DNA from 3 places in the Kitasatospora sp. NPDC059160 genome. Region 1 is predicted to be linked to each of the others. Evidence: riboswitches for the same ligand, from Rfam matches in the RefSeq annotation. Region 1 holds a riboswitch; each other region holds the start of a gene.
The links. Region 1 has a riboswitch for cobalamin ahead of ACFXOZ_RS36265 (HoxN/HupN/NixA family nickel/cobalt transporter). Riboswitches for the same ligand answer to the same signal wherever they lie in the genome.
Positions count from the first base shown of each region.

Region 1 (10,297 bases):
GAGACAGGCGTCGAACCCACCGGTAACGACGCCGGCAACGCCCGTGACCCACCACTGAACGCGAAGCAATCTCGTCCGGGGAGATCAATGTCCAGCGACTACGCGAAGCAGCTCGGAGGCAAGCTCCGAGCGATCCGCACTCAGCAGGGGCTCTCCCTGCACGGTGTCGAGGAGAAGTCCCAGGGGCGCTGGAAGGCAGTCGTCGTCGGCTCGTACGAGCGCGGCGACCGTGCGGTCACCGTGCAGCGGCTGGCCGAGCTCGCCGAGTTCTACGGCGTGCCGGTGCAGGAACTGCTGCCCGGAGGCACCCCCGGCGGCGCGGCCGAGCCGCCGCCGCGCCTGGTCCTCGACCTGGAGAGACTGACCCAGGTGCCGTCCGAGAAGGCCGGTCCGCTACAGCGCTACGCGGCGACCATCCAGAGCCAGCGCGGCGACTACAACGGCAAGGTCCTCTCGATCCGCCAGGACGACCTGCGCACGCTGGCCGTGATCTACGACCAGTCGCCGTCGATCCTCACCGAGCAGCTGATCTCCTGGGGCGTGCTCAACCCCGACGCGCGCCGCGCGGTGCGCGAGGAGGACGCGAGCTGACGCTCGCGCTCCGGCTCCGCCGGAAAAGCGGGCCTCGGCCTGCAACGGCTTGCAGAAACGTCACGGCGCGGCCCCCGGTTTCCGGGGGCCGCGCCGCGGCGTGCCGGGCGGTCACCGGCTCAGCAGACCGTGCCCAGGCTGTAGCCCGGCTGCGCCGCCACGCCGTCCAGCCGCACCGGGCGGGCGGCCGGCGCCCAGTCCGGGCCGCTGCTCGACCACGCCCAGGCGGCGGGCAGGAAGCATCCGTCAGCGGCTCCGCCGCGGGACTCATCAGCGGCTCCCCCGCGGGCCCTCTCGGCGGCTCCGCCGGAGGCCGCCGACCCCTGCGAGCCGTGCAGCACCGCGACGCCCGGCAGCTCCAGCGCCAGCCCGGCGCACAGCACCGCGCAGACCAGCTCCAGGTCCTCGTCGTTGATCCGCGCCACGCCGTCCTCCCACTGCAGGACCCGGGCCGCCGCGGCCAGCCGCCCGCCCGGCGCGTCCACCCGCAGGCGCAGCTCGTACACCCCGGCGCCCGCGCCCACCAGCATCCGGCGGAACACCTCGCCACCGCGCTGGTAGGCGGCCCGCACCCAGCGCGCGTGCTCCTCGTCGGTCCCCCCCGCACCCCCGTACAGCCCGCCGTCGAGCAGCAGGTCGGCGTGGCAGAGCGTCAGCCCGTTCTCCCGGGCCCGGACCAGTCGCGGCACGAAGTCCCCGGCCAGTTCCTCGCCCTGATAGGGCAGCAGCTGGGTCTGCAACGGCGGGTTGACCAGGTAGCGGTCGCGGGCGGCGGACTCGGCCGGGTCCAGGCCGTGCAGCAGGCAGAACTCCTCGAAGTCCTGCGGGTGGAACATCCGGGCCCGGACGGTCTCGAACCGCTCCAGCGCGTCGGCCAGCAGCTCCGCGGTGTCGGCCAGGTAGCGCTCGTAGTCGGGGGCGTCGCACACGCCCCAGGCCCGGGCCCGCGCGAAGTCCGCGGCATTGGTGAGCACACCGAGGACGAACGCCTGCTCGGCCCCCTCGACCCGCCGCGGCCGGTGCGGCGCCCGCAGCGCGGGGCGCAGGCCGCCGGCGGTGCAGTCGGAGTTGCGGCGGGCGCGGCCCTTGCGGCTGGTCATCGGTGGCTCCTGACATCTGCTGGGGGCCGTCGAACGGTACGGTGACGGTCAGCGGCGGGGCTCGCCGCTGACCGTGTTACTCCCCAGTTCCGCGCGCCACACACGTACGGCGTGTCACGGAAATGTAACCACCGGTAATAGGGGTCGTCGCGGCCTCAGCGCGGCACCCGGGCCAGCTGCCGGGACTGGGCGACCAGGCGTCCGGCCTCGTCCCAGACCTCGGCGTCCTCCTCGAAGTAGCCGCCGGCCACGTTGCGGGTGGAGTGGACGACCCGCAGCCAGCCCGGGGCGGGCCTGGCCCGCAGGTGGACGGTCAGCTCGACGGTCGGGGCCCAGCCCGGCAGGCCGAGGTCGAAGGTGACCGGCGGGAGCGCGTCGGCGACCAGCAGGAGCAGCAGCGGGTCGGGGTCGCGGCCGTCGGCGAGCCGGAACCAGCCCTGGATCCGGCCGTTGCCGGAGGGCTGGCCGAGCGCCCAGCCGACGGTGGCCGGGTCGAGCCGCAGGTCGAAGCGCTCCAGCAGGGCGGCCTGCTCGATCAGCTGCCTGGGCGCGTGCTCGACGCCGATGCACTGGTCCGGCGGCGGCAGCTGCGGCGGGGTCGCGGTGGTGCGCACCTCGCCGTCGGCGGCGGCGAGGTCGCCGTGGCTGGCCACCACGCGCAGGCGTTCGACGCCGTCCTGGCTGAGCGAGGCGGTGCCGGTGGACAGCCCGCGACCGGTGCGCAGCACCTCGGTGCGGACGGTGGCCGGGCCGGGGGTGGAGGCGGACAGGTAGTAACCGCTGATCGACACCGGGTCGGGGTGCTGCCCGTGCTCCAGCGACAGCGCGTGTCCGGCCACCGCGAGCAGCAGCCCGCCGTTGACCCCGCCGCCGATCTGCCAGCCGGCGCCGAGCTCGGCCTCGTAGCGGCCGGCCTCCTCGGGGTGTCTGGTGAGGGCGATGCCCCGGTCGAACTCGCTGCGGGTCGCGGTGCTCATGGGTGTGGCCTGCCCTTCGGGTCGCCGACGGCGCCGTCGGCGAAGTTACTGACGAGTAGCACCCACCCTACGCCCACCGGGTGAAACGCGGAACGGCCGCAGGCCCCGGAGTTCCGGGGGCCTGCGGCCGTCTGCGAACAGCACCGATCAGCGGCGGATGCTCGGCTTCAGCTCCAGGAAGCGGGCCAGCATGCCGTTGACGAAGGCCGGGGAGTCGTCCGTGGAGAACTCCTTGGCGATCTCGACGGACTCGTCCAGGACGACCGCGTCCGGGACGCCGTCCTCCCAGATCAGCTCGTACGCGCCGAGCCGCAGGACGTTGCGGTCCACGATCGGCATCCGGTCGAGGGTCCAGCCCACCGCGTACTGCTCGATCAGGTCGTCGATGCGACGCGCGTGCTGGACGTACCCCTCGATCAGCTCCATGGTGTACTCGCCCACCTGCGGGGTGCCCTCGTCGGGCTTGGGCTCGCGGGCGCGCGCCACCCAGTCGGCAAGGACCTGCTGCGGGTCGACCCCGCGGTGGTCGGCCTCGAAGAGGATCTGGAAGGCCCGGGTACGGGCCTTGCTACGTGCGGCCGACACGGACTTACTTCACCCGGCCGAGGTAGCTGCCGTCGCGGGTGTCGACCTTGACCTTCTCGCCGGTGACGACGAAGAGCGGGACCTGGATCTCGGCACCGGTCTCCAGGGTGGCCGGCTTGGTGCCACCGGTGGAGCGGTCGCCCTGCACGCCCGGCTCGGTGTGGGAGATCACGAGCTCGACGGAGGTCGGGAGCTCGATGTAGAGCACCGCACCCTCGTTGGTGGCGACGAGGGCCTCGAAGCCCTCCAGCAGGTAGTTCGCGGCGTCACCGACGACGGCCGGCTCGATCGTGATCTGGTCGTAGGTGTCCATGTCCATGAACACGAAGTTCTCGCCGTCCTTGTACGAGAACTGCATGCCGCGCTTGTCGACGTTGGCGGTCTCGACCTTGGTGCCGGCGTTGAAGGTCTTGTCGACGACCTTGCCCGTCAGGACCTCCTTGAGCTTCGTACGCACGAAGGCCGGGCCCTTGCCGGGCTTGACGTGCTGGAACTCGACGACGGACCAGAGCTTGCCGCCCTCCAGCTTGAGGACCATGCCGTTCTTGAGATCGTTCGTGGAAGCCACGGGCGCACTTACTCCTGGATATAGCTGTCAAGGAACCAAGGGTTCGCGTCCTGCCGCCGGCCCGGGGGCCGCCGTCACAGGGCGAGGAGCTCCTTGGTGGTGATGGTGAGCAGCTCGGGCCCGCCCTCCTCGAGGGGGCGCACCACGAGCGTGTCCTCGATCCGGACCCCGCCCTTGCCCGGGAGGTGGACCCCTGGACCGACGGTGACCGGCACGCGGCTGTCCAGTTTACCCATGTCCGACGGACCGAGGCGCGGCGCCTCCCGGATCTCCAGCCCGATGCCGTGGCCGACCGGGTGCGGAGAGGCCTCGGCGTGCCCGGCCGCCTCCAGGACCTGCCGGGCCACCCGGTCGGGCACGCACTGCTCGACGCCCGGGCCGAGCGCCTCCCGACCCGCCCGCTGGGCGCGGAAGACCAGCCGGTGCAGCTCGACCTGCCAGGGCGCGGGAGCCGCTCCGATCACGAAGGTCCGGGCGGTCGAGACGCCGTAGCCCCGGTACTGGGCGCCCATCACCACGGTGAGGAAGTCGCCCTCCTCCACCCGGCGGTCGGTGGGCTGGTGGGCGGGCTGGCCGGAGTGGCTGCCGGTGCCGACCGACACCGGGAAGGCCGCCCGGTCGGCTCCGTGGTCGATCATCCGGCGCTCCAGCTCCATCGCCAGGTGCCGCTCGGTCCGGCCGACCAGGATCGACTCCAGCAGCTCGCCCAGCGCCTGGTCGGCGATCTCGGCGGCGATCCGCAGGTCCGCGATCTCGTGCTCGTCCTTGACCACCCGCAGCCGCTCCACCACCTGGCCGAGGTCCGCCAGCCGGCCGCCCTCCAGCAGGCCCGCGACCGCCCGGTGCCGGGTGACGGTCAGGTCGTGCTCCTCGACCGCCAGGTCGCGCACCCCCAGCCGGTCCGCGGTGGCGGCGGCCGCCAGGGCGGTGTCCGCCCCGGCCGCCACCGGCACCTGGGTGACGTCCGCGGCGATCAGGTGCTCCCCCGAGTCGTCCGGCGGCAGGTCGTCCGGGAGCGTCAGCAGCACCCGGTCCCGGGTCAGCAGCAGGGTCGCCCCGCAGGGCGCGCAGCCCGTCAGGTACCGCACGTTCGCCGCCCGGGTGATCAGCGCCGCGTCGGCGCCGGCCGCGCTGCAGTGCTCCCTCACCCGCTCCCGCCGCCCCGCGTACGCATCCGCCATGCGTCGAGCCTACGAACCCCCGGCCCGAAGCGCCCGCCGAGCACCCCCGAGGGATGCGCCGGCACCCCACTGCGCCCCGCGCGCCCCCGCGCACTCCCCGCTGACCGCCGTCACCTCCCCTCCGGGTCGATCAGGCCCCGGCGGTAGGCCGGGACGAGGTTCTGCGGGACGAGCATCTCCCGGCCGTTCAGGGTGATCGGGACGAGCTTCGGGCCGGTCGCCTTCCACTGGGCGCGGCGGTGCCGGGTGTTGCTGCGCGAGGTCCTGCGCTTGGGAACTGCCATCGGGGGCTCCTGTCGGGTGGTGCCGGGCCGTCGGGTCCGGGCTAACGGGTGGTGCCGGAGGCGTACGGGAGGAGGGCCGTCTCGCGGGCGTTCTTGACCGCCCGGGCCACCGCCCGCTGCTGCTGGACGGTGAGCCGGGTGACCCGCCGGCTGCGGATCTTGCCGCGGTCGGAGACGAAGCGGCGCAGCAGGTCGGTGTCCTTGTAGTCGACGTACTCGATGCCGGCCGCGACCAGCGGGTTGGGCCGGGCCTTCGGCGCGGCGGTGCGGTTGCGCACGGGTGCTCCCTTGCGGTGGTGGGCGGTGTCGGTCAGTGGTGGACGGGGTCGAGGAGGTCCCGGAAGCCGTCCGGGAGGGCCTTCCAGCCGGGTTCGCCGGCGGCGAGTTCGGTGTCGGTGAGCAGGCAGGAGTCGAGCAGTTCGGTGAGGCCGTCGACGTCCAACCCCTCCGCGGTGAAGCTGAGCTGCTGCACCCGGTCCCCGTGCAGGGGGTGCCAGTCGAGGGCGGCCGCGGCGCGGCGGGCCGGCGGGTAGAGGTCCCAGGCGGCGTCGGGCAGGGCGATCAGCCAGGGCCCGCACTCCTCGACCGCGAGGTTGGCCCCGGCCGCGTCCCAGGCGAGCATCAGGTCGGGCCGGTTGGCGAGCCAGAACCGGCCGCGGCTGCGCTGGGCGGCCGGGACGAGCAGTTCGAGGGCCCGGTGCAGCCGTTCCGGGTGCAGCGGCCGGCGGCGCTCCCAGACCAGGGTGCTCACCCCGGCCTCGTCGCTCTCCTGGGGGAGCAGCGCGATCGCCGGGTTGACGCGGTCGCGCGCGGCGGCCACGTCGAAGCCGCCGAGGGCGGCCCGGGCGAGCGCACCGGTGCCGAGCCGGACCACCCGGGCGGTCGGGTGGAGCTGGCGCAGCAGCGCGAGCCCCGGCGCGTGCGCGGTGGCGCGCGGCACGGCGAGCGTGGTGGCGTACTCGACCTGGTGGGCGAGCGCCTCGGCGCGGGTGCGTTCGTCCCGGGCGGCGGTGTGCTGCCCGTGCTCCACCAGCTCGTCGGGCACGGAGAGTTCGCCGACCAGCCGGTCCGGGTCGACGGCGGTGACCACGCCCGCGAGTTCGATCGCCTCCGCCAGGGGGCGGCCGTCCACCTCGCCCCCGGCGAGCACCTCGACCGCGGGGTGCGGGTCGCTGCCGCCCCAGAGTTCGACCACCGCGAGCCCGTACCGGCCGCCGTCGGCGAGTTCCAGCAGCCGGGGCAGCAGGTCCTCGCGCAGGGCGCAGCACGGGCAGTCGTTCACCAGCGGGACCGAGCCGGTGTCGAACGCCCCGCCGGCGTCCCGCAGTTCGCGGTGGACCAGGCCGCGCGCGGCGTCCCGCAGGTCGTGCCGCAGCACCACGGCGTCCACCGCGGCGGCCGTCAACTCCTCGACGGCGGACCGGCGTTCGTCCGGGTGCAGCCCGGCGACCACCACCACCGGGAGCCTGGTGCCGTCCATGCCGCTCACCAGCTCGCCTTGCGCACGCCCGGCAGGTGTCCGGCGTGGGCGTGGACGCGCAGGTTGACCCGGGAGAGGCCGAAGGCGCGCAGGTAGCCGCGCGGCCGGCCGTCGACGGCATCGCGGTTGCGGACCCTGGTGGGGCTCGCGTCGCGGGGCTGGCGGGCGAGTTCGGCCTGGGCGGCGGCGCGCTCGGCGGGGGCGGTGCCGGGGTGGGCGATGAGCCGCTTGAGTTCGGCCCGGCGCTGGGCGTAGCGGGCGACGATCACTCGCCGCTGCTCGTTCTTGGCGATCTTGCTCTGCTTGGCCATCAGACCTTCCCCCCTCGGGCGCGGATGCGGGCGACGGCGGCCTCGACGCCGATCGTGTCGACGGTCTTGATCCCCTTGGCGCTCAGCACCAGCCGGACGTACCGGCCCTCACTGGGCAGCCAGTAGCGCTTGCGCTGGATGTTGGGGTCGAAGCGGCGCGGGGTGCGGCGGTGCGAGTGCGAGATCGCGTTGCCGAAGCCGGGCCGGCGGCCGGTGAGCCGGCAGTGGGCGGACATGGGTGCTCCCTGGCGTCCGGGAATGGGCAGGACGGAGGTCACGTTACACCAGATGAAAATGACATCCATTTCGGTGTACGGTTCCGATCCATCCCCGCGAACCCCGCACCCGGAGGCCCCCGGACCCCGAGGGTCCACGGGCCCGAGACCCCAGGAGGACGCCCGATGGCCCGCAGCGAACTGCGCCCCGTGATCAAGCTCCGCTCCACCGCCGGCACCGGCTACACGTACGTGACCCGCAAGAACCGCCGCAACGACCCGGACCGGATGGTCCTGCGCAAGTACGACCCGGTCGCGGGCCGGCACGTCGACTTCCGCGAAGAGCGCTGACCGCACGAACCCCTCGGAGGAGCCCAGCCATGAAGCCCGGAATCCACCCCGCCTACCGCCCGGTCGTCTTCCGCGACAAGGTCGGCGGCCTCGCCTTCCTCACCCGCTCCACGGTCACCGGTGACCGCACGGTCGAGTGGGAGGACGGCAACACCTACCCGGTGATCGACGTCGAGATCTCCTCGGCGAGCCACCCCTTCTACACCGGCCAGTCCCGGGTGCTCGACACCGCCGGCCGGGTCGAGCAGTTCCGCCGCCGCTACGGCGACCGGCACTGACGGCGGAACGCGAACGGCGCCTCCCCGGCTCGGGGAGGCGCCGTTCGCGACGCGCGGACACTGCCGCCACCGCTACTGCTGCTGCGTGGGCGTCCAGCGCTTCTCGACGCCCGCCAGCTTCCAGTACGCGATGGCGATCGCCCACACCACCACGAACAGCCCGGCGATCGCGTAGCCGACGTTGTCCAGCGAGATGTCCGCGATGAACCCGGTCACCGGGTCGGTCAGGTCGAGCTTCTCGTGCAGCACGCCGACCAGCTCGATGGTGCCGATGATGAAGGCCACCGCGATCGACAGCCCGGTGATGGTCAGGTTGTAGTACACCTTGCGCACCGGGTTGGAGAAGGCCCACTGGTACGCGAAGTTCATGAACGTCCCGTCCAGGGTGTCGAACAGGCTCATCCCGGCCGCGAACAGCAGCGGCAGGCAGACGATCGCGTACCAGGGCAGCCCGGCCGCCGCGCCCGAACCGGCCATCACCATCAGGGTGACCTCGGTCGCGGTGTCGAAGCCCAGGCCCAGCACCATGCCGACCGGGAACATCTGCCCGGGCCGGGTGATCGAGCGGGTCGCCCGGTTCAGGATCCGGGCCATGAAGCCGCGCGAGTCGAGGTGCGCCTCCAGCTCCGACTCGTCGAACTGCCCGGCCCGCATCGAGCGGAACACCTTGAGGATGCCGAGCAGCGCCGCCAGGTTGAGCGCTCCGATCAGGTAGAGGAAGGCGCCGGAGGCCGTGGTGCCGACCAGCCCGAGCCACTTGTGGGTGGCCGAGTCGTCGTCCATCAGCGTGTTCGCCAGCTGGGCGCCGCCCGCCACCAGGGCAGCCATGATGACCACCATCGAGGAGTGGCCGAGCGCGAACCAGAAGCCGACCGAGACCGGCCGCTTGCCGTCCGCCATCAGCTTGCGGGTGGTGTTGTCGATCACCGCGATGTGGTCGGCGTCGAAGGCGTGCCGCATGCCGAGGGTGTAGGCCGTGATGCCCAGGCCCACCCCGAAGACCTGGGTGCCGACGGCGTAGTTGTGCGGCGCGACCAGGAAGACGAGGGTCCCGAAGGCCACCACGTGCATGGCCAGGATCACCCCCATCAACCCGGCGGTCCGGAGGGTGTCCTCGCGCTTCCACCGGAAGGTGGGCAGTACGGAGGGGGCGGGGCCCGCCTCGGCGGGCGCGGCGGTTTCGGGCAGGGTCATCTTCGGATCACGCTCCAGCACCTCGTGGAATGACTTCGTGAGATGCCGTGGCCGGTCTCCTGGCTCACGGGGCTTCCCGACCCGCCTTCCCAGGTGCACGAAGCACCCAGTGGCACGTGGATCCGGACGACTGTCCCCCGATCACAGTGGCGAGGGCCGCTCCGGAATGGGACCTGTTGAGGGTCCGTCACCGGTCTTCCCGAGCACCACGGCGGGGAACACCGTAGGGGCAGGACCACACCCTCGCAAGGTTGCGCACCTGTGCAGGTGTCCAGGATCACAGGTCGTGAGCTGCCAGAATGTCCGCATGCATCTCGTACCGGCCGACCGCGCGGGCCACCGCACCATCGACGGACACCGGGTCTGCGAGGCCATCGCCGCCATCGGGGACACCGCCCACGTCCGGACCTGGGCCGAGCGGTTCTCCCTGCTCTCCGACCCCGGCCGGCTCGCCCTGCTGCTCGCCCTCCACCGGGCCGGCCCGCTCGCCGTCAGCGACCTGGCGGTCGCCACCGGCATGCGCGACCCGGCCGTCTCCCAGGCCCTGCGACTGCTCCGCACGGCGGGCGTGGTCACCGGCGACAAGGACGGACGCGTGGTGCGCTACCGGCTCGTGGACGACGCCCTGCGCCCCCTCCTCGACGAGTGCGCCGCCGCCGACCACGAGGAGCCCGCCGCGGCGGCGGGCTGACCGACACTCGGCAAACCACGCCGGGGGCGCGGCGGGGTGAGTACGATCACGATGTGCCGTCCCACCCCCACGTCTGGCCCGCCGACCGCTGGAACACCCGCCCGGTCAAGGCCCGCGTGCTGGCGGTCGCCCGCACCCTCACCTCGGCGACCCGGGTCCTGGACGTCCTCACCCTGCTCGACCCGGACGGCATCGAGCGGTACTTCACCGTCAACCCCGGCTCCGCCTTCGCCGACCGCGCCCTGGACGAGTACCTCCACGGCCTGCCCGGCTACACCGTGCTGGACTGGGAGGACGCCGTCCGCCACCGCTTCGACCTGGCCGTCGCCTGCGCCGTCCACGCCTCCATGCACCGGCTGGACGCCCGCCTGGTCGTCCTCCCGCACGGTGCCGGCTACAACCGCCTGGTCACCGAGTCCACCGGCGACGCGGTCAGCTCCGCCGGCCTCTCCCGCAACGAACTCACCCACCGCGGAGAGGTGTTCGTCGAC
Region 1 covers NZ_JBHZCN010000125.1:1,347-11,643, reverse strand. The annotation lists gene ACFXOZ_RS36330 (transcriptional regulator) at 88-591, shown strand; gene ACFXOZ_RS36325 (hypothetical protein) at 711-1,691, opposite strand; gene ACFXOZ_RS36320 (thioesterase family protein) at 1,847-2,668, opposite strand; gene nusB (transcription antitermination factor NusB) at 2,816-3,253, opposite strand; gene efp (elongation factor P) at 3,258-3,821, opposite strand; gene ACFXOZ_RS36305 (aminopeptidase P family protein) at 3,896-5,002, opposite strand; gene rpmF (50S ribosomal protein L32) at 5,113-5,286, opposite strand; gene rpsR (30S ribosomal protein S18) at 5,328-5,564, opposite strand; gene ACFXOZ_RS36290 (CobW family GTP-binding protein) at 5,597-6,766, opposite strand; gene rpsN (30S ribosomal protein S14) at 6,772-7,077, opposite strand; gene rpmB (50S ribosomal protein L28) at 7,077-7,313, opposite strand; gene rpmG (50S ribosomal protein L33) at 7,479-7,643, shown strand; gene ACFXOZ_RS36270 (type B 50S ribosomal protein L31) at 7,673-7,921, shown strand; gene ACFXOZ_RS36265 (HoxN/HupN/NixA family nickel/cobalt transporter) at 7,994-9,115, opposite strand; cobalamin riboswitch at 9,147-9,341, opposite strand; gene ACFXOZ_RS36260 (ArsR/SmtB family transcription factor) at 9,423-9,806, shown strand; gene ACFXOZ_RS36255 (hypothetical protein) at 9,860-10,297, shown strand, end outside.

Region 2 (10,297 bases), on a different contig from region 1:
GACTGGCCGACCGCGACATCCGTCGGGTCGATGCCCTGGGACCAGGTGACCTTGGCGTCGAGGCCGGGGATGGATCTTCCCGGGGCGTACGACCGGAAGCTGCCGTGGGCGTGGGCGATGAGGGTGCCGTTGCGGCGCAGCTCTGCGTGGCGGAGGCTGGTCGATCTCAACTCGTAGGTGCGGTCGCCCAGAATGGCCGTGCGGGTGCGGGACTTCCGGGTGGTCGGGATGTTGCTCCCGTTGATGTTCATCGCGCCGTGGTCGCGGTCGGGCACCACGGTGACGGTGGGCATCCCCGCCCCCTGCACCCGGGCCACGACGGTCGGCCAGCGGTCGTGGCTGAGCTGTATCGGTCCGAACGGGCCGTCGATCACCCGTTGTTGGAGCTTGGACATGTCTGTGCTACCCCCGTACGCCTGGAACCGAGAACAGCGGGGCTGCCGTGACGGCAGCCCCGCTGTGTCCCGCTGTTGAAGCCGAACGATATTCGACCTAGAAGTCGTCGTCGAAGGAGACCGAGCCCTCGACCGCGACCTGGTACGCCGACACCCGGCGCTCGAAGAAGTTGGTCAGCTCCTGGACGTTCTGGAGCTCCATGAAGCCGAACGGGTTGGTCGACCCGTACCGGATCGGCATCCCGAGCCGTGCGAGGCGCTGGTCCGCGACGGCCTGGAGGTACTCGCGCATCGAGGCGGTGTTCATGCCGGGCAGGCCGTCGCCGCACAGGTCCTGGGCGAACTGGAGCTCGGCCTCGACGGCCTCCTCCAGCATCTCGGTGACCTGCTTGGCCATCTCGTCGTCGAAGAGGTCGGGCTCCTCCTCGCGGACGGTGTCGACCACGGAGAACGCGAAGTCCATGTGCATGGACTCGTCGCGGAACACCCAGTTGGTGCCGGTGGCCAGGCCGTGCAGCAGACCGCGCGACCGGAACCAGTACACGTATGCGAAGGCGCCGTAGAAGAACAGGCCCTCGACGCAGGCCGCGAAGCAGATCAGGTTCAGGAGGAACGCGCGGCGGTCCTCCTTGGTCTGCAGCGAGTCGATGTGGTCGACCGCGTTCATGTACTTGAAGCAGAACTGGGCCTTCTGGTGGATGGAGGGGATGTTCTCCACCGCGGCGAAGGCCGCGTTGCGGTCCTCCGGGTCCGGAAGGTAGGTGTCCAGCAGCGTCAGGTAGAACTGGACGTGCACGGCCTCCTCGAACAGCTGGCGCGACAGGTACAGCCGCGCCTCCGGGGAGTTGATGTGCTTGTAGAGGCTCAGCACCACGTTGTTCGCGACGATCGAGTCACCGGTCGCGAAGAACGCCACCAGGCGGCCGATCATGTGGCGCTCGCCCTCGCTCAGCTTCGCCAGGTCGGCGACGTCCGAGTGCAGGTCCACCTCCTCGACGGTCCAGGTGTTCTTGATCGCGTCGCGGTACCGGTCGTAGAACGACGGGTAGCGCATCGGGCGCAGGGTCAGCTCGAAGCCGGGGTCGAGCAGCATCTTCTGGCGATCGTCGGACATTACTGGCAGGCCTCGCAGGACTCGGGGTTCTCCAGGGAGCAGGCCAGTGCGGCCTCTTCCTCGGGGGTGAGGGTCGGGGTGTTCACCGGCACCGGCGTACCAGCGGCGGTGCGGGCGGCACCCGAGGCGGCCTGGGCGATCCGGGTCGCGGGGCGCGAGCGCAGGTAGTAGGTGGTCTTGAGACCGACCTTCCACGCGTAGGCGTACATCGAGCTGAGCTTGCCGATGGTCGGCGCCGCCATGAAGAGGTTCAGCGACTGGCTCTGGTCCAGGTACGGCATGCGGGCCGCGGCCAGGTCGATCAGCGCGCGCTGCGGCAGCTCCCACGCGGTGCGGTACAGCGACCGGACCTGCTCCGGCAGCCAACCGAGCTCCTGGACGGAGCCGTTGGCGTCGCGCAGGGCGTCGCGGGTCTGCTGGTCCCAGACGCCGAGCTCCTTGAGCTCGCGCACCAGGTACGGGTTGACCTGGAGGAACTCGCCCGAGAGCGTCTCGCGCTTGAACAGGTTGGACACCTGCGGCTCGATGCACTCGTAGACGCCGGCGATGGAGGCGATGGTCGCGGTCGGGGCGATCGCGAGCAGCAGCGAGTTGCGCAGGCCGGTCTCGGCGATGCGGGCGCGCAGCGCCGTCCAGCGGTCGGTCCACTCCGGGGCGGCGCTCGGGAAGTGGTCGATGTGCAGCTCGCCGCGGGCGGCGCGGGTTTCGCCGTAGGCCTCGTGGCGGCCGAGCTGCTCGGCCAGGTCGGCGGAGCGCTCGTAGGCGGTGAGCATGATGCGCTCGGCGATCAGCGTGGACAGCCGGGCGGCCTCGGCGGAGTCGAAGTCGATCCGCAGCTTGAAGAAGACGTCCTGGAGGCCCATCACGCCGAGGCCGACCGGCCGCCAGCGGGAGTTGGAGGTGCCGGCCTCGGTGGTCGGGTAGAAGTTGATGTCCACCACGCGGTCGAGGAAGGTCACGGCGGTGCGGACGGTGGCGTCGAGGCGCTCCCAGTCCATGGCGCCGAGCAGGTCCTCGACGGACGCGCCCTCGGCCACGTGCGCGCCGAGGTTGACCGAGCCAAGGTTGCAGACGGCGGTCTCGGAGTCGTCCGTGACCTCCAGGATCTCGGTGCACAGGTTGGAGGAGTGCACCGTGCGGCCGGGCAGCGCGGTCTGGTTGGCGGCGCGGTTGGAGGCGTCCTTGAAGGTCATCCAGCCGTTGCCGGTCTGCGCGAGGGTGCGCATCATGCGGGCGTAGAGGGTCTGCGCCGGGATGGTGCGGACGGCCTTGCCGGCCAGCTCGGCCTTGAGGTAGGCCTCGTCGAAGTCGGCGCCCCACAGGTCGACCAGCTCGGGGACGTCGGCGGGGGAGAACAGCGACCAGTCGGCGTTGGCGTTCACGCGGCGCATGAACTCGTCCGGGATCCAGTGGGCCAGGTTGAGGTTGTGCGTGCGGCGCGCCTCCTCACCGGTGTTGTCGCGGAGCTCCAGGAACTCCTCGATGTCGGCGTGCCAGGTCTCCAGGTAGACGCAGGCCGCGCCCTTGCGGCGGCCGCCCTGGTTGACGGCGGCGACCGAGGAGTCGAGGGTGCGCAGGAACGGGACGATGCCGTTGGACTTGCCGTTGGTGCCGCGGATCAGGCTGCCGCGCGAGCGGATGCGCGAGTAGGACAGGCCGATGCCGCCGGCGTGCTTGGAGAGGCGGGCGATCTGCGCGTAGCGGTTGTAGATCGAGTCCAGGTTGTCCAGCGGCGAGTCCAGCAGGTAGCAGCTGGACATCTGCGGGTGCCGGGTGCCGGAGTTGAAGAGCGTCGGCGAGGAGGTCAGGTACTCCAGGCGGCTCATCAGGCCGTACAGCTCGGACACCTCGCGCACCGACTGCTCGGAGTCGCCGACCGCCAGGCCGCAGGCGACGCGGAGCAGGAAGTGCTGCGGGGTCTCGATCACCTTGCGGGTGATCGGGTGGCGCAGCAGGTAGCGGGACTGGACGGTGCGCAGGCCGAAGTACTCGAAGCGGTCGTCGCCCTTGGTGTCGACGAGCGCGTTCAGGGCGTCGGCGTGCTTGGCGACGAAGGCCGCGGTGGTGTCGCCGATCAGGCCCTCGGCGTGGCCGACGGCGATCGAGGCGGAGAAGGAGGTCGAGCCCTGGCTGTTCGCCTCGTCGACGATCTCCAGGGCGAGCAGGCGGGCGGCCAGCTTCGAGTACTGGGGGTCCTCGGCGATCATCGACGCGGCGGCGTCCACGGCCAGACCGCGCAGCTCGGCGAAGTCCGAGCCGGCGTGGCGGCCGCGCAGCGCGGCGGCGGCGACATGGCCGGGGTCGACCTCGGTGAGGTCGGCGCTGCGGTCGGTGAGCAGCCGCAGGAGAGCACCGCCGGGGTCGGAGACCGTCGGGTCGGTGAAGGCGGTACCGGAGCCCTGGGCGGGCAGGGTGACTGAGGCAGCGGTGGTCAAGGCGCTCTCTCCTGGCGGCGATCGTGCGGCGGTGATCGGGGTCACCCGGGCCGATCTGGGCAGGGGAGCACGGCGCGAACGCAAAAAGCGTCGCGCGAGGTGTCTCCCCGGCCCGCCCGCGAGGCCCGGAGGGGTGGTGCTGGTGCTTGGCGCGGCCTCTGCGGGAGGGCCGTGGCGCACGCTGTTCGGCAGGTACTCGGACTCGCGGTACGGCTGCTGGAGCCGCCCGCACACCGCTGCGGGGCAGTCCCGGATTCCCACCGGGTTCCCCTGCATCGACAGCAGAAGCGAGCATACATGTAGTGGTGTCTCCTCGATGCGACACCACATGTAGTACGGCGTGGTGTGTTGTCGCGATGACGGGTTGTGCCCGGGCCGGTGGCGGTTCGTGGACGTCCGAGGCCCGGAACCACGCTCCGGACGTGTCGCGGCCGCCCGCCGGACACCCCGGATCCGGGTGCCGGACACCCGGGCCCGGCGCGCCGGGCGTCCTGGTTTCGATACGGAACGGTCACCGGGCCGAGGGACGGTGCGGGTGATGCCCTACGATCTGGGCGCATGAGCGACGGAACTGGTGTACCTGGGCACGGGCCGCAGGGGACGCCTCCCGCCGGGCCGGGGGGCGCACAGAATCAGCAGCCGGTGGGGCCGGGTCCGGTGGCGCCGCCGGGCGGTGGTTTCGGCCCGCCGCCGGCCTCGTACGGACCGGTGGCGCCGGCGGCGCAGCCGTTCTCCCAGCCCGTCCCGCCGGTGCCCCAGCCGGTGCCCCAGCCGGTTCAGCCGCCGGCTCCGCAGCCGCAGTGGCAGCAGGCCCCGCAGCAGCCGGGTCCCCCGCAGCAGGCGGTTGCCGTGCAGCAGCCGGCCGCGCCGCAGCAGCCGGTCCCGCCGCAGCGCGTCGAGCCGGACTGGGCGGCGCTGGCGGACCGCAACGAGGCCGACGGCAGGCGCAAGCGCCGGGTGAGGATCATCGGCGGCGCGGTGGCCGTCGTCCTGGTGGGTGGTCTGGCCGCGGGCGGAGTGCTGCTGTTCGGCAAGAAGGACGACCCGGCCAAGCCCGGTGGCGGTGCGGTCGCGTCCGCGTCCGTCTCGGGCAAGCCGACCCCCGGCTCGTCGAACGGCGGCCCGTCGACCCCAGGCCCGTCGAACGGCGGTGCGGCCGCGGGAGGGCAGCCGGACGACCCGTCGAAGCCGATCTGGGAGGTCGCCACCGACCCGGCGCCGCAGGACGCGGGGGCGCTGTTCTCCGCGCTGCAGGTGACGGTCAACGGCGTGTCCTGGAACCGGACCGTGGTCGCGCTGGACCAGCCCTGCTGGGACGGCAACTCCACCACCGGCGGGCTCGGCAAGGTCCTCGGCGACCAGGGCTGCCAGAAGGTGCTCCGGGCGACGTACGTCTCCGGCGACAGCGCGGTGACGGTCGGCGTCGCGGTCTTCGACCACAAGATCCAGGCCGAGACGGCGATGAAGAACTACGCCGGGCAGCTCAAGGGCCTGCCCGCGCCGGGCGGCCCGGCGTTCTGCGCCAACCCCGGCTGCACCGGCACGCACAGCAGCCTGGGCCGGTACGCCTACTTCACCGTCGAGGGCTCGGCGAAGGGCGGCAACGCCCCTGACGCCGCCGCGACCGCGGCGTCCGCCGGGTTCGCCGAGCACGTGAAGGGCCAGCTGCTCCAGCGGGCCAAGGCGGCGGGCTCGGCCACGCCGGGTTCGCAGGGCACTCCGGCGGCCGCCGCGACCGGCTGACCCGCGGTGACACCCCGGTCCCGGCGGACCCGTTCGCCGGGACCGGGGGAGTGTGGCAGGCTCTCGTCGGAGTCATTCGTACGCGTGTTCCGGTTGCGTCCGCGGGGGTCGGCGCCGGCGAGAAACCGGAGGAGCGGTCGTGGCCCTGCCCAGAGTCCTGCGCGGTAGGCCGGCCGTGCTGGCTGCGGCCGGCATCGTGGTCGCCGCCGGCAGTCTCGTGCTGCTGGACCGCGACGACCGGACCGACCCCGGGCAGCCCGTCCGGGTACCGGTGTCGGTCGGCGCCCCCGGCCGTACCCTGCCGCCGGACGTGGGCCGGGACCTGCTGGCCCGGGACCCGCAGGCCTCGCCGAACGCCCGTGCCGTCCAGCAGTTCCTCGCGGACCTGGAGGCCCAGGCCCGCACCGGGCACAGCGGCGGCACGGTGATCGGCCAGCACGTCGAGGCGCACAACGAGCGCAACAACCCCGAGTACGGCGACTACCGGGGCACCAAGCAGGTCGGTTACTACTACAAGAAGGCCGCCGACATCACCGGCCGCCTGCCCGGCTTCATGGAGACCGACCTCGGCCCCGGCTACGGCCAGAACGCCTGGGGCGTCGGCAACCCGCGCTCCTACTCGGCCGGCCGCTGGCCCACCTGCCGCACCGGCTGGCAGTACACCGACGACGCCGTCGACCTGATGACCGCCGTCTGGTCCGGCCACCCGCGCGCCGACGACGGCACCTACGACGGCTCCGGCGTCCAGCAGAACTGCGACGGCAGCACCACCGAACTCCCGGACAACGGCGGGGCCCCGGCCGGGATCGTCGGCATGTCCTTCCACGAGCCCTACCCCGGGTCCGCCGTCAAGTCCTTCGACCGGGTGCTCTGTTCGAACTCCCCGGCGGCCAAGGACCCGGGCTGGTTCGGCCGGGTCGTGGACGCCGGGGGCGACACCCCCGAGTACCGCGCACTCGTCACCGACCTGTCCTACCTGGCCGACCACCTGGAGTACCTGGCCGCCCACGACGTGCCGGTGCTGCTGCGCCCCTACCACGAGATGAACGTCCAGGACTGCGCCAGCCGGTTCTGGTGGGCGGGCCAGAAGCCGGCCGACTACCAGGCGCTGTGGCGGATCACCTACAAGTACCTGGTGGAGACCAGGGGCCTGCACAACCTGCTGTTCGTCTGGACACCGGTCTCCTGGGACGGCGCCCCGGGCGTGGACCCGTGGGACTACTACCCGGGCTCCCAGTACGTCGACGTGGTCGGGGTGGACGACTACAGCGGCAGCCCCGCGCACCCGATCGGCACCGGCGAGGTCTGGACCAAGCGCTACTACGACGGGCTCGCCGCCTACCACAAGCCGAGGATGCTCGCCGAGTCCTTCGCTGTGCCGGTCAACTCCCGCCAGCCGGACACCCTCGGCCGCACCCCCTGGACGATCTGGACGGTCTGGGGGCAGTCCCTCACCTCCGACAACCTGGCCCCGGACCAGCCGCGCAACTCCGGAGCGGACGTCAACGCCACCTACCACAGCCCGTTGGCGATCACCGGCGGCTCCGGACCGTCCGGCGGGAGCATCGACTGGGGCGGGCTGCACGTCCGCTGATCGGGCCCGGATCCGTTGAACGGGCGGAATTCCGGGTCCGTTGTGCCGTGTGGCATCCTGTGGCGGCGAAGCCCGAGGGCTCGGTGAACGGTCGGGAGAGGACCGAAGGGGCGGGGGTACGGGGATGACACAGGCACGTCCGATACGCGGGGCCGGTGGCCTGGCGGTCGGTTGGGGCGTGGTGCTGCTCGGCTGGGCGGCCTACAACTGCTTCGGGCAGGTCGGCTTCCCGACCTACCTCAAGGGCATCTTCTACTACGGCGGGACCTCGGTGGACGCCGAGACCGGAAGCCTCAACTACGGCCTGCTGTACCTGGCCGCGGGCATCCTGCTGCTGCGCGGGCGCTCCTGGGCGCTCGGCGTGGCGGCGGGCGTGGCACTGGTCGAGGGCTACAACCGGGTGCGCAGCCTGACCGGCGCGCTGCTGGACGAACCGCAGCGGCAGTGGTTCACGGGGACGACCGAGGGCGGACTCAAGCTCGCCACCTTCGCGCTCGGCGTGGTCGTCACCGCGACGCTGATCGTGCTGCTCGCCCGCTCCAAGTGGCGGGAGCAGCCGGAGGGTTCTCCGGCCGGGACGCCCTGGCCGCTCGCGCAGGGCGCGGTTCCGGCCGCGCCGCTGCCGTCCGCGCCGCAGCCGGGTCCGTACGGAGTGCCGCAGCCGGGGCAGCCGCAGCCCGGGTGGCCGGCCCAGCCGCCGGCTCAGCCGGTGTGGTACCAGCAGCCGCAGGCCCAGCCCGCCGCCTGGCCGCCTGCGCAGCCCCAGCCGGTGCCGCCCGTGCCGGGTCCGTACGCCCAGCAGCCGCCCCAGGCGGCGCCGACGTACCAGCCGACCGCGCTCCAGCAGCAGTGGCCCGCCGCCCCGCCCGCGCCCGCCCCGCCCGCGCCCGGCCCGCAGGGCGCCGCTCCGGTGGCCCCCGGCCCGGTCGTGCCGCCGCCCGCGGACGCGCCGCCGGCCCCGCACCCGCCGCAGGCCTGACCGACCGCCCGGACCGACCGACACCAGACGAGGAACGACTTCCGCCATGACGTCCACAGCCCCTGCGCGGACGGTGCTCACCACGTCCCGCGAGGCCGCCCGGCTCGCCGAGCGACAGATGTCCTGGAAGCCCCGGGTGCTGCCGTTCTACACCGCCTTCGCGATCATCTTCACCTTCTCGATCTGGGCGTACGTGCCCAACCCGACCCCGCTCGGCTGGGCGATCACCATCCTGTGGGGCATGCCGGTGTTCGGTGTGCTGATCGGCTTCCAGGGCGTGCTGATGGTCCGCCGACGGCTGCGGCAGGTGGACCGGATGACCCCGCCCGCGCCGGCCGAGGACGACTTCCTGATCGTGCTGGTGCCGACCATCGGCCGGCACGACACCTACCCGGCGCTGGAGCGCTCGGTGCTCTCGTACGTCGAGCACCTGCCGTCGTACTTCCCCTGGATGAGGGTGGACATCCTCACCGAGGAGGGCTGTGCCGCCGCCGAGAAGATCGACGAGCTGGCCGAACGCCACCCGCTGATCCGGGTGGTGACCGTGCCGAAGGCGTACGAGACGGCCAACGGCACCAAGTTCAAGGCCCGTGCCAATCACTACTCGCACGAGCTGCGGATCGAGGAGGGCGAGGCGCAGGACGACGTCTGGGTGCTGCACATGGACGACGACACCGGAGTCGGGCCGGACACCGCCGCCGCCGTCGCCCAGTTCGTCAACCGGCAGCGCCGGGCCGGGGACGACGCCAAGCACATGGCGCAGGGCATCCTGACGTACCCCCGGGAGAACGCCGTCTCCACCTTCACCTGGCTCGCCGACGCGATCCGCCCGGCCGACGACATCGCCCGCTTCCGGGCGATGACCGGCACCGGCACCCCGATCGCCGGCGTGCACGGCGAGCTGCTGATCGTGCGCTCCTCGGTGGAGGCCACCATCGGCTGGGACTTCGGGCCGAAGACCATCGTCGAGGACGCCCAGATGGCGCTGAACTTCTGCCAGCGCTACCCGGGCCGCAGCGACTGGTTCAACGGGCGCTGCTACGGCGCCTCGCCGGCCGGCGTCAAGGACTTCCTCAAGCAGCGCGAGCGCTGGGCCTGGGGCCTGGTCGCGCTCTGCTTCAACAAGACCATCCCGCTGCGGTACCGGCTGTTCATCGGGATGGGCATGGTCAGCTGGGTGCTCGGCCCGCTGCAGCACGTCGGCCTGGTGCTGATGGTCGCCTGGTTCACCGGCACCTGGAACACCTCGCCGGTCACCCAGTCCGTGGTGCTGCTGTGGGCGATCAACTTCGCCTACGTGATCTGGACCTACTGGGAGGGGCTGCGGCTGAACGTGGTCGCCTCGGCCAACCACCGGCGCAAGTGGTGGGAGCCCATCGTTGTGGTGGCCTGCATCCCGGTGTTCTCCTTCCTGGAGGGCTGGGGCGGGCTGCGGGGGCTGATCAAGTTCCTCAAGCGCGAGGAGAACAAGTTCGTCGTCATCGCCAAACCGGCCTGATCGGAAGTCACGACCGTTGAAGCGCCCCGCCATCTTCATCCTGCCCACCGTCGTCGTCGCCGTCGCCGTGGCCGTCCCCGTGGTGTGGGGGGACCACCCGATCCGGTTCGACCACCAGCGGCCCACCACCGTCCACCTCGCCGCCCCCACCGAGCAGGGCCGGGTCTGGGGCTTCGGCAAGGACGCGCCGCCGGTCGAGGACACCGGCCCCAAGGTGGCCCGCCCGTGGACCAAGGGGAGCCCCGAGTGGGGCGTGCAGGTGTACTGGCTGGACGACCCGGCGGACCCGGACAACTTCGTCCAGGGCAAGGTCGACCGCATCGTCAGGTACGTGGTCGGGCTGAACGCCAACTCCCTGTCGGTGACGTTCCCGTACTACACCACGGGTACCAAGTCGAACGCCGTCGCCGCCCGGCCGACCTCGCCCACCCCGGAGCGGCTCGCCCTGCTGCTGGAGGCCGCCCACCGGGCCGGTCTGCGCACCACCGTGCGTCCGATCATGGACGAGGACGTGTTCGACTACGTCCACACCCTCAAGT
Region 2 covers NZ_JBHZCN010000036.1:28,877-39,173, forward strand. The annotation lists gene ACFXOZ_RS17565 (hypothetical protein) at 1-395, opposite strand, end outside; gene ACFXOZ_RS17570 (ribonucleotide-diphosphate reductase subunit beta) at 493-1,509, opposite strand; gene ACFXOZ_RS17575 (ribonucleoside-diphosphate reductase subunit alpha) at 1,509-3,920, opposite strand; cobalamin riboswitch at 4,114-4,246, opposite strand; gene ACFXOZ_RS17580 (hypothetical protein) at 4,707-5,687, shown strand; gene ACFXOZ_RS17585 (glycoside hydrolase family 26 protein) at 5,827-7,281, shown strand; gene ACFXOZ_RS17590 (hypothetical protein) at 7,406-8,260, shown strand; gene ACFXOZ_RS17595 (glycosyltransferase family 2 protein) at 8,307-9,758, shown strand; gene ACFXOZ_RS17600 (glycoside hydrolase family 113) at 9,775-10,297, shown strand, end outside.
Region 2: it holds a riboswitch for cobalamin, as region 1 does, so the genes downstream of both, ACFXOZ_RS17575 (ribonucleoside-diphosphate reductase subunit alpha) here and ACFXOZ_RS36265 (HoxN/HupN/NixA family nickel/cobalt transporter) in region 1, are expected to answer to the same signal.

Region 3 (10,297 bases), on a different contig from region 1:
CCGCGCTCGGCCTGCCCGCCTTCCTCGCGGGTGCCGTGCTCTGCGTGGCGGGTCTGCTGCTCGGCGGGCGCCGGGTGCGGCGCACCACCTACCGGCCGGACCGCTGGCGGGCCGCGGAGTGGGGCGTGGCCGGTTGCGGAGTGGCCGCCGCCGTGCTGCTGTCCGCCACCGTCGGCTACGACGCCACCGACCTCAACCCCTCCCTCTACCCGCTGACCTGGCCGACGCTGCCGCTGGTCCCGGTGCTCGCCCTGCTCCTGGCGGGCGCGGCCGGGATCGTCTCGCCGCCGCCCGGCCGCACGCCCGGACCCACCGCCGTGCCGGGGCCGCGCCCGACCGCGCAGCCCGACGACGCCACCGCCATCGCCGCCGCCACCACCACCGACCGCACGACCTCCGAGGTGAGCACGTGATCCGATTCGACCGGGTCGGCGTGGTGTACGACGGCGAGAGCACGCCCGTCCTGCGCGACGTCGACCTGCACATCCCGGAGGGCGAGCTCTGCCTGGTGGTCGGCCGTACCGGGGCGGGCAAGTCCACCCTGCTCGGCGCCGTCAACGGCCTCGTGCCGCACTTCACCGGCGGCACCCTGCGAGGCCGGGTCACCGTGGACGGCCGGGACACCGCCCACCACCCGCCGAGGGAACTCGCCGACGTGGTCGGCGTTGTGGGACAGGACCCGTCGGCCGGCTTCACCACCGACACGGTGGAGGAGGAACTCGCCTACGTCATGGAGCAGTTGGCGATCCCCCCGGAGGTCATGCGCAAGCGGGTCGAGGAGACCCTGGACCTGCTCGGCCTGGCCGAGCTGCGCCACCGCGCCCTGCACGAGCTCTCCGGCGGCCAGCAGCAGCGCGTCGCCATCGGATCCGTCCTCACCGCGCACCCCCGCGTGCTGGTCCTGGACGAGCCGACCTCCGCGCTCGACCCGACGGCGGCCGAGGAGGTGCTGGCCGCGATCACCCGGCTGGTCCACGACCTCGGGGTGACCGTCCTGCTGGCCGAGCACCGCTTGGAGCGCGTCGTCCAGTACGCCGACCGCGTCGCCTACCTGCCGGGGGACGGGACGGTCGTGCACGGTCCGCCCGCCGAGGTCTTCCGGGACACCGCGATCGCGCCGCCCGTCGTCGACCTCGGCCGCCTGGCCGGATGGCGGCCGCTGCCGCTGTCCGTCCGGGACGCCCGCCGCGCCGCCGCACCGCTGCGGGAGCGGCTCACGGACGTACCGGTTCCCCCGCCGCGCCGGGCAGCGGCGGCGGGGGAACCGGTGCTGGAGGCGAAGGGCGTGGTGGTCCGGTACGGGCCGGTGGCCGCCGTCCGGGACGTCCGGCTGGACCTGCGCGCGGGCGAGGTCACGGCGCTGATGGGCCGCAACGGCTCCGGGAAGTCCTCGCTGCTGTGGGCCCTCCAGGGTTCCGGGCCCCGCCAGGGCGGCAGCGTGAAGGTCACCGGAGCCGGGGGCGGGAAGGCCGAGGACCCCAAGCGCCTGCCCGCGGCCAGGGCGCGGCAGCTGGTCGGGCTCGTCCCGCAGACCCCCACCGACCTGCTGTACCTGGAGACGGTCGCCCGGGAACTCGCCCAGAGCGATGCCGAAGCCGAGGGCGCCGACGGGCCGACCGCCCGGCAGATCCTGGACCGCCTGGCCCCCGGGATCCCGGACGACACCCACCCCCGGGACCTCTCCGAGGGGCAGAAGCTGGCCCTCGTCCTGGCGATCCAACTGTCCGCCGCACCAAGGGTCGTGCTGCTGGACGAACCCACCCGGGGGCTCGACTACCACGCCAAGGAGGCGCTCACCGGCATCGTGGACGCGCTCGCCGCCGAAGGCCGTACGGTCGTCGTCTCCACCCACGACGTCGAGTTCGTCGCCTCCGCCGCCGACCGCGTCGTGGTGATGGCCGAGGGCGAGATCGTCGCCGACGGGCCGACCGCCCAGGTCATCGTCGCCTCGCCCACCTTCGCCCCGCAGACCGCCAAGATCCTCGCCCCACTCGGCTACCTGACGATCCGACAGGTCGCCGAGGCCCTCGAACCGGCGGAGGCCGCGCGATGACCGCCGTACGGATCCCCGGCCGGGCCCGCGTCGTCGTCGCCCTGGCCGCCTTCATCGGCCTGGTCGCCTTCACCTGGCCGTTCGTCGTCGCACCCGGGAAGTTCGGCTCCAACTACGCCCCGCCGCTGATCTTCGCCGCCCTGCTCGTCCTGGTCCTCGCCGTCGTCATCGCCGAGATCTCGGCCGGCGGCATCGACGCCAAGGCGCTCGCCATGCTCGGCGTCCTGTCCGCCGTCAACGCCGGGCTCCGACCCCTCGGCGCCGGGACGGCCGGCGTGGAGACGGTCTTCTTCATCCTCGTCCTGGCCGGCCGCGTCTTCGGCCCTGGCTTCGGCTTCACCCTCGGCTGCACCTCGCTGTTCGCCTCCGCCCTGCTCACCGGCGGAGTCGGCCCCTGGATGCCCTACCAGATGTTCGGCTGCGCCTTCGTCGGCATGCTCGCAGGCCTTCTGCCGAAGACCCGGCGCCGCCGGGTGGAGGTGCCCGTGCTGGCCGTGTACGGGGCCTTCTCCGGCTACCTGTTCGGCTTCCTGCTCAACCTGTCCTTCTGGCCGTTCTCCACCGACCCGAACAGTTCGATCGCCTACCTCCCCGGTCTGCCCTTCACCGAGCAGTGGCACCGCTACCTGCTGTTCGACCTCGCCACGTCGCTCGGCTGGGACACCGGCCGCGCCGTCACCACCCTGACCGCCGTGCTCGTCGTCGGGCCCGCCGTCCTGACCGTCTTCCGCCGAGCGGCCCGCCGCGCCAACTTCGAACCCACCGTGCGCTTCGAGGCCGATTGACGGCCCCGGCGGACAGGCCTACTCTGCCGGATGTAGTGATGGCGTAAGGAAGCCGGTGGAACTCCGGCACGGTCGCGCCACTGTGAGCGGATCGCCCTTCGGGACGGCCCGCGAGTCAGATACGACGCCATCACGATTCGCCCCAACAAGAGCGGGACGCACGATCCCCGAAGGAGGCTCCACCGTGAGCACCAGTATGCCCGGACCCTCTGCCCTGCCCGTCCCGGTCGTGGTGCCGGCGTCCAAGGCCGTCGCCTGGCTCGTCGTCACCGCGTTCCTCGCGCTGGCCGTCTACTACTTCATCGGCGTCGACCAGGGCGCCTACTCCGTGTTCGGCAAGGACATGCACATCCACGAGTTCGTCCACGACTCGCGGCACTTCCTCGGCTTCCCCTGCCACTGACGAGCGGAAGCAGCGAACAACCAGACATGGAGAAGAAACTCATCCTGCGCGGCGTGCTCGCCGGCGCAGTGGCCGGCCTGCTCGCCTTCGTCTTCGCGCGGATCTTCGCCGAGCCGCAGATCAACGCGGCGATCGAGTACGAGAGCGGTCGTGACGACGCGCAGGGCCTGCTGGACAAGGCCGCCGGCCTGCCCATGGACATGGGCGGACCGGACATCTTCAGCCGCACCGTCCAGGCCAACGTCGGCATCGGCACCGGCATGATCCTGTTCGGTGCGGCGATGGGCGCGCTGTTCGCGGTGGCGTACACCGTGTGCCTCGGCCGAACCGGCAGGCTCCGCCCGCGCAACCTGGCGATGCTGGTGGCCCTGGGCGGGTTCCTCGGCCTGTACCTCGTGCCGTTCGTCAAGTACCCCGCCAACCCGCCGGCCATCGGACACCCCGACACCATCCGCGACCGCGGCAACCTGTACCTGGCCATGGTCGCCTGCTCGCTCCTGTTCCTCGTGCTGGCGGTCTGGCTCGGCAAGCGCCTCCAGGCCCGGTTCGGGAACTGGAACGCCACCCTGCTCGCCGCCGGCGCCTTCGCGGCGGCGATCGGCATCGTCATGGCGGTGCTCCCCTCGCTCGGCGAACTCGCCGACAACGTCCAGCAGTTCGGCCATCACGCGACCGAGACGCCGCTGCCGCTGACCGACGACAAGGGCGCCATCGTCTACCCGGGCTTCCCGGCGGACACCCTGTTCGAGTTCCGCTTCTACTCGGTGGCCGCGCAGCTGCTGCTGTGGGCCGCACTGGGCCTGCTCTTCGGACCGATGGCCGAGCGAGTGATCAACGCCCGTGCGGCGGCCGCCACGGCGGTCCCGGCCGAGTCCGGCCCCGAGCCGGTCGGCGCGGCGTGACGCACACCCGACCGAGGACCGCGACGCCGCAGCGTGTCGCGGCCCTCGGGCCGTTCTTCGCCTACGAGACCCACGAGGCCGACGAGGCCCACGAGACCTGCCAGGCCCACGAGACCCATGACGACGGCGCAGTCGCCGTGCCGTGGCGGCCGATGGCCGAACTCCTCGATGATCCAGCGGTGTTGGGGGAGCGGGTGGCCTTCGCCCGGAACCACCTCGTGGCGGCGGGGGGTCGTCCGCCCGAGGCGGTCGAGCAGCGGGTGGCGGCCTCGGTGACCCACCTGGGGCTGGTGGCGCGGCTGCTCTCACCCGCGTTCGCGGTGGCCGTCCTGGACGGGGCGCTGCTCGGGTACGGGCTGCGGGAGGCGAGGTGGCAGCCGACACCGGGCGGCCTGTTCCCGCTGTCGCTGCCCGCCCGTGACGCCGTTCCCGTCGCCGACCGGGCCGAGCTCGCCGCGCGGTTCGCGGCGGAGGTGCTGGACGGGCCGGTGCGGGAGCTGGGCGAAGCGGTGGCCGCCTTCTCCGTCTCACCGCGGATCCGCTGGGGCAATGTCGCGTCGGCGGTCAACGGAGCGGCCGCGGGCGTCGCCCGCTCGCGGCCGGAACTCGCCTTGGCAGCACGGGAGTTCGCGAGGCGCCTGCTGGCGGTTCCGCCGCTGCGCGGGGCCGGCACCGTGGCCGCGGACGGCACCGGCTTCCGCCGCCGCAGCTGCTGCCTCATCTACCGGGCCGCACCGGACCGGGCCGGCGCGCTGTGCGGCGACTGCGTCCTCGCCGGGCCGGCGGACGCCTGAGCGGAGCAGGGCCCCCTCGGGCCTGCCGCAAAGCCCCCGGGCGGCCGATCCCAGGAAGGATGGTGAGCGGAGCCATGGCCCCACGCGAGGACCGACTGCCCCGGCGGCTCACCGAGGTCCCGATCGGCTGACCGACCGATCGAAGGGGTGACCGGCCGTACGGTTTTCGGCCAAGTGGGTCGCGGGCGCCGGGCCGTTCCACGACTCCGCTTAGGGATACCCGTGGGCATGTTATTGAACATGTCCCTGACAGGAGTGTCCGGGCGGTGACAGCCGGACGCTGTGACCGGTGTTCCGTTTGGAGGCACGGCGGTTCGGTGGATCCGGCCAAGGTGTACCGGCCCTGTTCCGTGGGGTCCGTCGTTCGCGGAGGATTCGTTGCCCGAGTCCTCCGGTCGGGACCGGAGGAGCGTGGACACGCGTCCTGCCGTGCCGCGGGTCCGGCGGACGTCAACGGAGTTGGAGGGGGCTTTGTCCAGAGGTGCCGGCATGGCGCGGTCGTCCGCGCGCTCGCGGTTCCGGTGGATCGTGTTCGTGGTGGCGACGGCGCTGGTGGCTCCGTTGGCACAGGCGGGAGGCCTGCCACCGGCGCAGGCGTCCGCGCCCGCGCCCGCGTCCTCATCCGGATCCGTGGCATCGAGAGCGGTGCCGCGGGATCTGCCGATCCTGTCGGTCCCGTCGGCGGCCGGGCAGCAGCCGCAGGCCGAACTGCGGGAGCCGAAGGCCGACTTCGCGCCCTTGGCGGCCAGCGGGGATCCGCGCTCCGACGAACGGGGGCGCGAGCGCGCCGCAGCCCAGGAGGCGCCGCAGACCAGCCCGGTGTCCCCGGTCGACGGCGCCGTGGTGGGGACGGAGACGCCCGCGCTGCAGGTGGCCGCGGCCGGTGACGGCGTCCTCTACTGCTTCAAGGTCTCCACCGGGTTCGACGGCCGATCCGGCAGCGTGGTGGACTCCGGGTGCCTCGACCAGCCGCAGTGGACGGTCCCCAAGCACGTGCTGCACGACGGTGGCCGGTACACCTGGACGGCGGCGACCGCGGTGTCCGGCGGGACGACCGCCACGCCGCCGCAGTGGGTCGGGCACTTCACGGTCAACCAGCGGGTCGGCGACCCGGGGCCGGCACCGACCGACCACCTGGGCCCGGTCACGGTGAACCTGTTCAACGGCAACGCGCACGTCGAGGCCGCCGGGCCGGCGTTCCAGACCGTCGGCGGATCGGCGGGCGTCAACCTCGCCTACAACTCCCGGGAGGGCGCCCCGCACGGCGTCCGCGCCTCGTACTTCAACGACTCCCGGCACGCGGGCGCCCCGGACGCGATCCCAGTGATGGTGCGCGGCGAGTCACAGGTCAACCTGGACTGGGGCATCCCGTGGACCGGCAACCCGGACAACCTGCCGTGGCGTGACAACCCGATGCCGCCCGCCCTGGACAAGAACTGGTTCGTGGTGCGCTGGGAGGGCCAGTTCAAGGCCCCGGTCACCGGGGACTTCCGGTTCGCCGGCGCCCACACCGACGGCGCCCGGATCTGGCTGGGCGACAAGCTCGTCTACGACAACGCGGGGCCCGCCGAGCCCGGCAACGACTTCCTGCTGCCCGGCCCGCGCCAGGCCGGCGAGGTCGCGTTGAAGGCCGGCCAGTCGGTGCCGATCCGGGTCGAGCTGTACCACCACTCCGACGACCGTCCGCGCATGGTGCTGTGGGCCAAGAGCAGCACCGGCACCGACGACCACCGCACCCACAACCTGGATCCGAGGATCGTGCCGACGGAGTGGCTGCTCTCCGCGGACTCCCAGGCGCTGCCGGCGGGTTGGACGCTGTCGGCGCAGTCCAGCGGCTACAGCCGTGCCGAGATGCTGGACGGCTCGGTGGTGCTCACCGACGGAGCCGGCGGCAAGCACACCTGGGCCAAGGCCTCCACGGGCGGCTACGCGCCGCCGGCCGGTGAGGACGGCGTCCTCGCCTTCGACACCTCGGGCCGGATCACCCTCACCGAGGGTGACACCGTGTCGCTGTTCAACCCCGACGGCACGCTGGCGGCGGTGGAGTCGGTCCTGGACGGCAAGAAACCGGCCGCCCTGCAGTACCTCTACAGCGGGACGCCGCCGCGGCTGACGCAGATCAAGGACCCGGTCTCCGGCCGCTCGCACCAGCTCTTCTACAACACCGACGGCGGCGACGGCTGCTACGGCGCAACGCCCCGCCCGCCCGGCTCGGACCCGGCGCCGCCGCAGATGCTCTGCCGCATCCGGTACTGGGACGGCAGCGAGACCAGGCTCTGGTACCAGATGGGCACCCTGGCCCGGGTCGAGAACCCCGGCGCGGTCATGCAGGACTTCGACTACCTGGGCCGGGCCTCGGCCAAGCAGCGCTACGACGAGGCCGGGGACAACGAGGAGGAGAAGCAGAAGGCCCTGGACAGCATCGGGCCGCTGGCCACCATCCGGGACGCCCTGGCCTACGACTGGGTGGCGCACCAGGCCCCGTCCGCGGCGAACGCGTGCACCAACACCGGTGACACCGCCGCCGTCTGCACGGTGATCGGCTACGACTCCGTGACCGAACAGCCCCAGGAGCCGCCCGCCCTGCGCGCGGTCCAGGTGCTGGCACCGGCCCCGGACGGCCGCTCCGCCGACAAGCGCGCCGAGCACTTCTACCAGTACTACCTGGAGCGCAAGCAGGCCACCGTGGCCCTGGCCGGGGTGTACGACTCCACCCGCTCCCGCACCGTCACCTACGACGACGCCGGACGCACCCTGGTCACCACCGACTTCACCGGGGCGAGCATCGCCGCGGAGTGGAACACCAAGGACCAGGCCACCGCGGCCGTCGACAGCGCCGGCCGCCGCTCCACGACGGTCTACGACCACGCCGACCGCCCGGTCGACAAGTACGGGCCCGCACCGGCGTCCTGCTTCACCGGCCAGACCCCGACACCCGCCTGCGCGGCGAAGATGCCGCACACCCACACCACCTACGACGAGGGACTGGCCGGGCTGTCGGCCGCCTTCTACGACAACCCGGAACTGGCGGGCGTCCCGCAGGCGTTCGCCACCGGGGTCGGCGCCGCCGACGGGGCACTGTCACGGTCGTGGGGACCGAGCCCGCCGGTGGCGAACACCGGCGGCTGGTCCGGACGCTTCACCGGCGAGGTGCAGTTCCCGGCAGCCGGGCAGTACGGCCTCGGGTTCACCGCCGTCGACGGCGTCCGCCTCTGGGTCGACGACGTCCTGACCGTCGACAGCTGGAGCGACAAGCCCGCCACCGCAGTCACCGGCACGTACGCCAACACCACGGCCGGCAGCCGGCACCGCGTCCGCGTCGACTACTACAACCGCTCCGGCACGACCGGGGCCCTGGCCTTCACCTGGACCCCGCCCGGCACCGGTACCCCGGTCCCGGTACCCGGGACGAACCTCGCCCCCCGCTACGGCTGGGCGACGGGCACCACCACCGACGACACCTCCGGCGGCGACCAGGAGCGGGCACCGTCCAAGCACAGCGCCAGCAGCTACTCGGACCCGGCGGCGGGCATCGACCCGGCGTACGGGCTCACCGTGTCCACCACGGCCGATCCCGGCGGAATGGGCCTGACCGCCCGTACCACCTACGAGCGTCCGGGCGACGGATACCTGCGCAGGTTGGCCTCGGCCATGCCTGCCGGTGACATTGCCAACCCCGACAAGCGCACCACGACCGTCTACTACGGCGATTCCGAGACCCGCGCCAATCCCTGCGATCCGAGCGCTCCTGCCGCCAACCAGGCCGGCATGGCGAAGACCGCCACTGCGGCCAAACCGGACAGCGGGGCGGCGCTCACGGGTGAGACGGTGTACGACGAGGCGGGCCGCGTGGTGGCCCAGCGCGTCAACGGCGAGCCGTGGGCCTGTAACAGCTACGACGCACGTGGACGGGTGGTCAAGAAGAGCGTTCCCGCGCAGGGGGGCAAGCCGGGTCGTACGGTCGTCACGGACTGGGCGGTCGACGGTGATCCGCTGATCTCGAAGCTGACCGACGAGAACGGGTCGATCACCACCGGGATCGACCTGCTCGGCCAGGAGGTCCGCTACACCGACGCCAACGGCGTCACCTCGACCTCCACGTACGACCAGGTCGGGCGCCTGATCACGGACACCACCACGGTCAAGGGCGTGTCCAGCACCGTGACGTACGCCTGGAACGACGCCACCCAGTTGACCAGCGTCAAGCTGGACGGGACCACCGTCGCCACGCCCGCCTACGATGCGGCCACCGAACTGGTCGGTGTCGCCTACGGCAACGGATCCCGCCTGGACTCGCTGGTACGCAACAGCGCGGGCAAGGCAACGGCGTTGGCGTGGAGGACCTCCGCGTCCACGGTCGTCGACACGGTCACCCGGTCCCGCGACAACCGGGTCACCGACGACGTGGTGACCGCGGACGGGAAGTCCGTCGCGACGTACGCCTACACCTATGACACGGTGGGCCGGCTCGTCGCGGCGAGCGTCCCGCACCACCAGCTCACCTACCGGTTCGACCCGACCGACGGTTGCGGGACAGCGAAGGCCGCCGGGCTGAACACCAACCGCACCACGTCCACGGACAGTCTCAACGGTGCCCCGGCGGTCGCCACCGGCTATTGCTACGACGGTGCCGACCAGCTGACGTCCACCAGTGGTGGCACCGCGCTGTCGTTCGGCTACGACGACCTCGGCGACACGGTCAAGGCCGGGGGCGACACCCTGGGGTACGACGTCACCAAACGGCACGTCCAGACCACGACCGCCTCCGGGACAGCGATCTCGTACACCCGGGACCCGGCCGACAGGCTGACCGCCCGCACGGTCACCGGTGCCACGGACGTGTCGAAGAACGGGACCACCCGCTACTCCTACAGTTCCAAGCACGACGACGCCGACCTCATCCTCAGCAAGGACGGCGGACTGCACCAGCGGATCGTGGCACTGCCCGGCGGCGTGCTGCTGACCAAGAACTACGACCAGACCGCCACCACCAACTGGTCCTACCCCAACATTCACGGGGATGTGCTGTTCACTGCGGACGGGGCCGCCACCCTCACGGGTGGCATCCGCCTCTACGACCCCTACGGCCAGACCATCGACCCCGCCACCGGCTCCTTCACCGACGTCCCGATCCCCGCCACCGTCGCCGGCGGGATGGACTTCGGGTGGCTGGGCCAGCACGAACGGCCGGTGGAACACCTGGCTGGCCATCAGGCCATCGAGATGGGCGCCCGCCTCTACCTGCCGGTACTCGGCCGCTTCCTCCAGGTCGACCCCGTCGCGGGCGGATCGGCCAACGACTACGACTACGTCAACGCGGACCCGGTCAACGGCTTGGACCTCGCCGGTACCTTCGGCTG
Region 3 covers NZ_JBHZCN010000002.1:38,965-49,261, forward strand. The annotation lists gene ACFXOZ_RS01180 (CbiQ family ECF transporter T component) at 1-413, shown strand, start outside; gene ACFXOZ_RS01185 (ABC transporter ATP-binding protein) at 410-2,053, shown strand; gene ACFXOZ_RS01190 (ECF transporter S component) at 2,050-2,838, shown strand; cobalamin riboswitch at 2,861-2,985, shown strand; gene ACFXOZ_RS01195 (CbtB-domain containing protein) at 3,023-3,241, shown strand; gene ACFXOZ_RS01200 (CbtA family protein) at 3,268-4,143, shown strand; gene ACFXOZ_RS01205 ((2Fe-2S)-binding protein) at 4,140-4,937, shown strand; gene ACFXOZ_RS01210 (PA14 domain-containing protein) at 5,583-10,297, shown strand, end outside.
Region 3: it holds a riboswitch for cobalamin, as region 1 does, so the genes downstream of both, ACFXOZ_RS01195 (CbtB-domain containing protein) here and ACFXOZ_RS36265 (HoxN/HupN/NixA family nickel/cobalt transporter) in region 1, are expected to answer to the same signal.